DNA from 2 places in the Streptomyces sp. NPDC047017 genome. Region 1 is predicted to be linked to the other one. Evidence: riboswitches for the same ligand, from Rfam matches in the RefSeq annotation. Region 1 holds a riboswitch; the other holds the start of a gene.
The links. A riboswitch is a leader RNA that binds a small molecule or an ion and turns the genes downstream of it on or off. The one in region 1 is predicted to bind ZMP and ZTP.

Region 1 (3,388 bases):
TCCGTCTACGGCCGTTTCGACCTCCGCTACGACGGCACCGGCCCGGCCAGGATGCTGGAGTACAACGCCGACACGCCCACCTCCCTGGTCGAGGCCGCCTCACCGCAGTGGTTCTGGATGCAGGACCGTTTCCCCGGCGCTGACCAGTGGAACTCCCTGCACGAACGGCTCGTCGACGCCTGGCGCGCCCAGGCCCGCCTGCTCCCGCCGGGCAGCCCGCTGCACTTCGCGCACTCCGCCGAGGACGAACTCGGCGAGGACCTGATGACGGTCGCCTACCTCAAGGAGACCGCCGAGCAGGCGGGCCTGGCCACCGACTGGATATCCATGGAGGAGATCGGCTGGGACCCGCTGTCGGGCCGGTTCGTCGACAACGGCCTGCGCTTCATCCGCGGCATCTTCAAGCTCTACCCCTGGGAATGGCTCACCACCGACCGCTTCGCCGGGCACGTCCTGGACACCCTCGACAACGGCGGCGGCACCGGCTCCACCCTGTGGATCGAGCCCGCCTGGAAGATGCTGCTCAGCAACAAGGCGCTGCTGGCGATCCTCTGGGAGCTGTACCCGGGCCACCCCAACCTGCTCCCCGCCTATCTGGACGGCCCCCGCGAACTGGCCGCCACCACCGGCTACGTCGCCAAGCCGCTGCTCGGCCGCGAGGGCGCCGGAGTGACCGTGCACGAACCAGGCTCCTTTGCCCCCGCCCCGCGCGACGAGCCCTGCTGCTACCAGGCGCTCGCCCCGCTGCCCGCCTTCGACGGCAACCATGTGGTGCTGGGCGCCTGGGTCGTCGCGGACGAGTCCGCCGGGCTCGGCATCCGCGAGTCGTCCGGCCTGATCACCGACGAGTACGCCCGCTTCCTCCCGCACGTCATCCTCTGAACCCCGTCCGCGTCCTCTGAGCCCTGTCTGCCCTTTTGAGACTTCCGGTGCCTTCTGCGCGGCCGTACCAGCCGGACCGGAACCCCAGGTCTCAACCGGCGGCTCAATGAAACAATGGAGGTCACAGGCCCCGACCCCGCCCGATGGGAGACGACGGACGTGAAGTTCCTGCTGGAGGTCACCGTGGACGACGCGCAGCCGGCCGAGCAGAAGGCCCGCGAGCTGGGCCGCATCCTGCGCTACTGGGGCGGCAACCTGCACCACTACGCCCTGGAACCCGGCGACGGCTCGGCGATCCACGACTCCGCCCACCGGGAGGTCGGCGCCTGGCGGCTGGCCGCGGACGCCTGACGCGCTCCCGGGGCCGCTCGGACTGCTCGGGCCGCGCGGACTGCTCGGCCGCGCGGGCCGCTCGCATGGTGGACGCCGCAGCGTCCACCCACGGCCCGGCCGGTAGGCTGACGCACGGGCCGTGACTGGCGCGCTGGGATGGGACGGACCATCGGGGAGCGGCCCGAGCGGGAAACTGTGCCGTGCGCCTGGGCCGCACCGTGAACGCCGAACGCCCCCGTCCGGAGGTCCCCGAAGATGTCTGCGCCCCTGTCCAACGAGTCCACCGCCTTCCGCGCCGCCCTCGACGTGGTCCGCGCCGTCGAGCCGCGCGTCGCCGACGCCATCGGCCAGGAGGTCGCCGACCAGCGCGAGATGCTCAAGCTGATCGCCTCCGAGAACTACGCCTCCCCGGCCACCCTGCTGGCCATGGGCAACTGGTTCAGCGACAAGTACGCCGAGGGCACCGTCGGCCGCCGCTTCTACGCCGGCTGCCGCAACGTCGACACCGTCGAGTCGCTCGCCGCCGAGCACGCCCGCGAACTCTTCGGCGCCCGCCACGCCTACGTCCAGCCGCACTCCGGCATCGACGCCAACCTCGTCGCCTTCTGGGCGGTCCTCGCCCAGCGCGTCGAGCTGCCCGCCCTGGAGAAGGCGGGCGCCCGCCAGGTCAACGACCTCTCCGCGCAGGACTGGGCCGAACTGCGCCGCGCCTTCGGCAACCAGCGCATGCTCGGCATGTCCCTGGACGCCGGCGGCCACCTCACCCACGGCTTCCGCCCCAACATCTCCGGCAAGATGTTCGACCAGCGCTCCTACGGCACCGACCCGGCCACCGGCCTGATCGACTACGAGGCCCTGCGCGCCTCCGCCCGCGAGTTCAAGCCGCTGATCATCGTCGCCGGCTACTCCGCCTACCCCCGCCTGGTGAACTTCCGGATCATGCGCGAGATCGCCGACGAGGTCGGCGCCACCCTCCTGGTGGACATGGCGCACTTCGCGGGCCTGGTCGCGGGCAAGGTCCTCACCGGCGACTTCGACCCGGTGCCGCACGCGCAGATCGTCACCACCACCACCCACAAGTCGCTGCGCGGCCCGCGCGGCGGCATGGTGCTGTGCGACGACTCCCTCAAGGACCAGGTCGACCGCGGCTGCCCGATGGTCCTGGGCGGTCCGCTGCCGCACGTCATGGCCGCCAAGGCGGTCGCCCTGGCCGAGGCCCGCAGGACCTCCTTCCAGGACTACGCGCAGCGCATCGTGGACAACGCCCGCGCCCTCGCCGAGGGCCTGCTGCGGCGCGGCGCGACCCTGGTGACCGGCGGCACCGACAACCACCTGAACCTGATCGACGTCGCCTCCTCCTACGGCCTCACCGGCCGCCAGGCCGAGGCCGCGCTCCTCGACTCCGGCATCGTCACCAACCGCAACGCGATCCCGGCCGACCCCAACGGCGCCTGGTACACCTCCGGCATCCGCGTCGGCACCCCCGCCCTGACCACCCGCGGCCTGGGCACCGCCGAGATGGACGAGGTGGCCGGCCTGATCGACCGCGTGCTGACCGCCGCCGAGCCCGGCACCACCGGCAAGGGCACCCCCTCCAAGGCGCAGCACGTGCTCGACGCGAAGATCTCCGACGAGATCTCCCGGCGGGCCACGGATCTGGTGGCCGGCTTCCCGCTCTACCCCGAGATCGACCTGGGCTGACGGCTCCGGAACGGGGCGCGGGGAACCGCGCGGGCGGCCACGGCGGCCCGCGCGTCCCCGCGCCCCGCGCCACCCCCGCCGCGCGGCCCGATCCCGCCCCGGCCGATGAGAGAATGGGCCCCATGGCCTCCGTCGACCGCCCCCGCGTACTTTCCGGAATCCAGCCCACCGCAGGCTCGTTCCACCTCGGCAACTACCTCGGCGCCGTCCGCCAGTGGGTGGAGCTGCAGGAGTCCCACGACGCGTTCTACATGGTCGTCGACCTGCACGCGATCACCGTGCCGCAGGACCCGGCCGAACTGCGCGCCAACACCCGGCTGGCCGCCGCCCAGCTGCTGGCCGCCGGTCTCGACGCGGAGCGCTGCACCCTCTTCGTGCAGAGCCATGTGCCCGAGCACGCCCAGCTCGCCTGGGTGATGAACTGCCTCACCGGCTTCGGCGAGGCGTCCCGGATGACCCAGTTCAAGGACAA
Region 2 (3,388 bases), on a different contig from region 1:
AGGCGCGGCAGGCGCCGCACACGGCACGCCAGTTGAGGACCACGAAGTCGCCGGGCGCGACGTCGGTGACGCCGTCGCCGACCGACTCGACCACGCCCGCGGCCTCGTGACCGAGCAGGAAGGGGAACTCGTCGTTGATGCCACCCTGCTGGTAGTGCAGGTCGGTGTGGCAGACCCCGCACGCCTGGATCTGGACGACGGCCTCCCCGGGTCCCGGGTCCGGCACGACGATCGTCTCGACCCGTACGGGTTCGTCCTTCCCGGGTGCGATCACGCCGCGCACTTCCTGGGCCATGGTGGGAGTCCCTTCCGTCGACCGGTGTCCGTCCCCCCGACCCTACGCCGCGAGTGATCGGTGGGGACGCGGATCCGGGCGGCGGCGGCAGGACCGCGGGGCCGGCCGGTGCCGGGCGTCAGTGCTGGATCGCGGGGACCAGGCCGAAGAGCGGGGAGACCAGGCCGGTGACCTGCTCCAGCCGGTTCACCTGGTTGAGGTCGCGTACGTGCTGGAGCCCGGAGAGCTGCTCGGAGACCGAGGGGAGCCGGTTCTGCTGGTCCGCCGGGACGCCGGTGGTGGCGACCGAGTCGAGCAGGCCCACGGGCACCGCCCTGCCCACGATGGGGACGGGCGAGCCGGCGGCGCTCGCCGGCAGCGCGGCCAGACCCGTGACCGAGGCGGCGAGAGAGGCGACGGCGACGATACGTCGAGTGGAGATCATGTCCTCTGCAACGCCGCCGGACGGGTCCGGACACGGCCGCCCCGTACCGCTCACCCGTCAGGGCGAGCGCGCCGGTCCGCGCGGCTGCGCTTGCCGGGCCGGGCGCGCCGGAGGAGGCTCGGTAGGAGAGGCCGGTGGGCGGCCCGCCTCCCCGGGCCGCGGCCTCGCAGGAGGTCACCATGGCGACCACGGCACATCCCGCCTTCGACACCGACGCGTTGCGCCGGGGCATCGAGGAGCACACGGCGTCCACACTGCTGTCGCTCTACGCGGACGACGCCGAGATACGCATCGTGGACCGCGACGCCCAGCCCAGCCACCCCAAGGTGGTCAAGGGGCGCGGGCAGATCGGCGCGATGCTGGACGACGTCTACGGCCGCGACATGACGCACCGGCTGGAGCGGTGCGTCGTCCAGGGCGACCACGCGGCGTACGTGGAGTCCTGCGCGTATCCGGACGGCGTCCGGGTCCTCGCCGAGTCCATGATCTCGCTGCGCGACGGCAAGATCGCCGAACAGGTCATGATCCAGGCATGGGACGAGTAGGGAGGAGGGCCGCGCGGGTCCAGGTCAGCTCTCGCCTGACCTGGACCTTCTCGGCACGGGCCGGCGCCGGGCACGCGCGTTCCTCGCTCGTGCGGCGCCCGCGTCCCGCGCCTGCCGTACCCCGGCCGGTCCCGTTCCCGCTGCTGCGGTCGGTGCTGCGCACGGCGCTGCGGTGCCGTCCGCGCCACCGGACACCGCACCCGCCCCGGGCCCGGCGGCGCTGACCGGCACCCCCGGCCGGTGGGGCGACGGGCCTGGCATAGGCTGGAGGCGGGCCGTGACTGGCGCTGAGGTGGAGCACCACCGGGGAGCGGCTCCGCGAAGTCACAGCCGCGCGCCTGGGCGATCCGTCGAACGCTCAGGAGTGGATCATGTCCCAGGTCACGTCTCAGGCCGCGTCTCGGGCCCGCCTCATGGACGGCACCGCGCTCGCCCGCCGCATCGTCGGGCAGACCGCGCACCGGGCCGCCGCGCTCACCGAGCGCACGGGGGTGCGGCCGTGTCTGGCGACCGTGCTCGTCGGCGCGGACCCCGCCTCCGTCACCTACGTCAGGATGAAGCAGAACCGCTGCCGCGCGGCGGGCATCGCCTCCCGGCACGTGGAACTGCCCGCCGCGACCACCACCGGGGAACTGGTCGCCGCGCTGCGCGACCTCTCCGCCGACCCGGCGGTCCACGGCATCCTGCTGCAGCACCCGGTGGGCGACCACATCGACGAGCGCGCCGCGTTCGAGGCGATCGCGCCCGAGAAGGACGTCGACGGCGTCACCTTCGCCTCCTTCGCCACGATGAGCTTCGGGCTGCCCGGCTTCGTGTCCTGCACGCCCGGCGGCATCATGCGGCTGCTCGACGCCTACGACGTGGACCCGGCGGGCAAGCGGGCCGTGGTGGTGGGCCGCAGCGCGATCCTCGGCAAGCCGGCGGGCATGCTGCTGCTCGCCCGGGACGCCACGGTGACGTACTGCCACTCCCGGACCCGGGAACTGCCGTCCGTGCTGCGCGAGGCGGACATCGTGGTCGCCGCGGTGGGCCGGCCGCGGCTGGTGCGCGGCGAGGACGTCAAGCCGGGCGCGGTGGTGATCGACGCGGGCTACAACCCGGGCAACGTCGGTGACGTCGACTTCGACTCGGCGGCGGAGCGGGCCTCGCTGATCACCCCGGTCCCCGGCGGCGTCGGCCCGATGACCATCGCCACCCTTCTGGAGCAGACCATGACCGCGGCGTCCCGGCAGCTCGGGGCCTGAACGGCGCGCCGCCGGCCCCGGGGTCCGGGCGCCCGGCCGGGGCCGCGGCGGCCGCCGGACCGCAGGTCGCCGACGGGCGGCGGCCCACCGCCCGGGCCATACTGACGGTCGTGCGCATAGCCATCATGACGGCCGGGTCCCGGGGCGACGTGGCACCGTTCACCGGGCTCGGACTCGGCCTGGCCCGGGCGGGCCACGCGGTCACCCTGGTCACCCACGGATGCTTCGAGCCCCTGGTCGCCGGGTCGGGGCTCGGGTTCCATCCGCTGCCGGTGGACCCGCGCGCCGAGCTGGACTCCGCGCGCGGGCGGGGGCTGCACCGCAGCGCGACCGGCGCGGGCAAGATGGTGCGCGCCGTCGGGCTGGCCCGGGCGGCGCTCGCGCGCATGACGGACGGGCTGATCGCGGCGGCCGAGAAGAGCGACGTGCTGCTGCTGTCCGGGTCCCTGGGGCCGGTCGGGCACGCCATCGCCGAGGCGCTGGAACTGCCCAGCATGGGCGTCCATCTGCAACCCCTCTCCCCCACCCGGGAGTTCGCCCCTCCGCTGCTGGGCGGCGGGCACTTCGGCGGCCCGGCGAACCGGCTCGCGGGACACGGGGTGAACCTCGCCGTGGAACGGGTCTTCTCCGCCGCGGTACCGGCCGTACGGGCCCGGCTGGGGCTGCCTCCCGCACGGCTCGGGACCGCGCTGCGCATCCGGGCCGGCATGCGCCGCCCGGTGCACCACGGCTTCAGCCCGCTGGTGGTGCCCCGCCCGCACGACTGGCGGCCGGGCCTCGAAGTGTGCGGCTACTGGTGGCCCTACGACGGTGACGAGCGGCTCCCCGCCGCGCTGCGGGAGTTCCTGGACGCCGGGCCGCCACCGGTCTTCGTCGGCCT

Region 2: linked by a shared signal. The riboswitch ahead of ABZ858_RS17805 (bifunctional 5,10-methylenetetrahydrofolate dehydrogenase/5,10-methenyltetrahydrofolate cyclohydrolase) and the one ahead of ABZ858_RS22055 (glycine hydroxymethyltransferase) in region 1 are both predicted to bind ZMP and ZTP.

The regions. Positions count from the first base shown of each region.
Region 1 covers NZ_JBEYVW010000013.1:82,989-86,376, reverse strand. Annotated here, with positions in the region: gene ABZ858_RS22065 (glutathionylspermidine synthase family protein) at 1-882, shown strand, start outside; gene ABZ858_RS22060 (hypothetical protein) at 1,042-1,233, shown strand; ZMP/ZTP riboswitch at 1,345-1,434, shown strand; gene ABZ858_RS22055 (glycine hydroxymethyltransferase) at 1,471-2,916, shown strand; gene trpS (tryptophan--tRNA ligase) at 3,039-3,388, shown strand, end outside.
Region 2 covers NZ_JBEYVW010000009.1:233,047-236,434, forward strand. Annotated here, with positions in the region: gene ABZ858_RS17790 (S-(hydroxymethyl)mycothiol dehydrogenase) at 1-295, opposite strand, end outside; gene ABZ858_RS17795 (hypothetical protein) at 414-719, opposite strand; gene ABZ858_RS17800 (nuclear transport factor 2 family protein) at 899-1,264, shown strand; ZMP/ZTP riboswitch at 1,532-1,615, shown strand; gene ABZ858_RS17805 (bifunctional 5,10-methylenetetrahydrofolate dehydrogenase/5,10-methenyltetrahydrofolate cyclohydrolase) at 1,636-2,508, shown strand; gene ABZ858_RS17810 (glycosyltransferase) at 2,634-3,388, shown strand, end outside.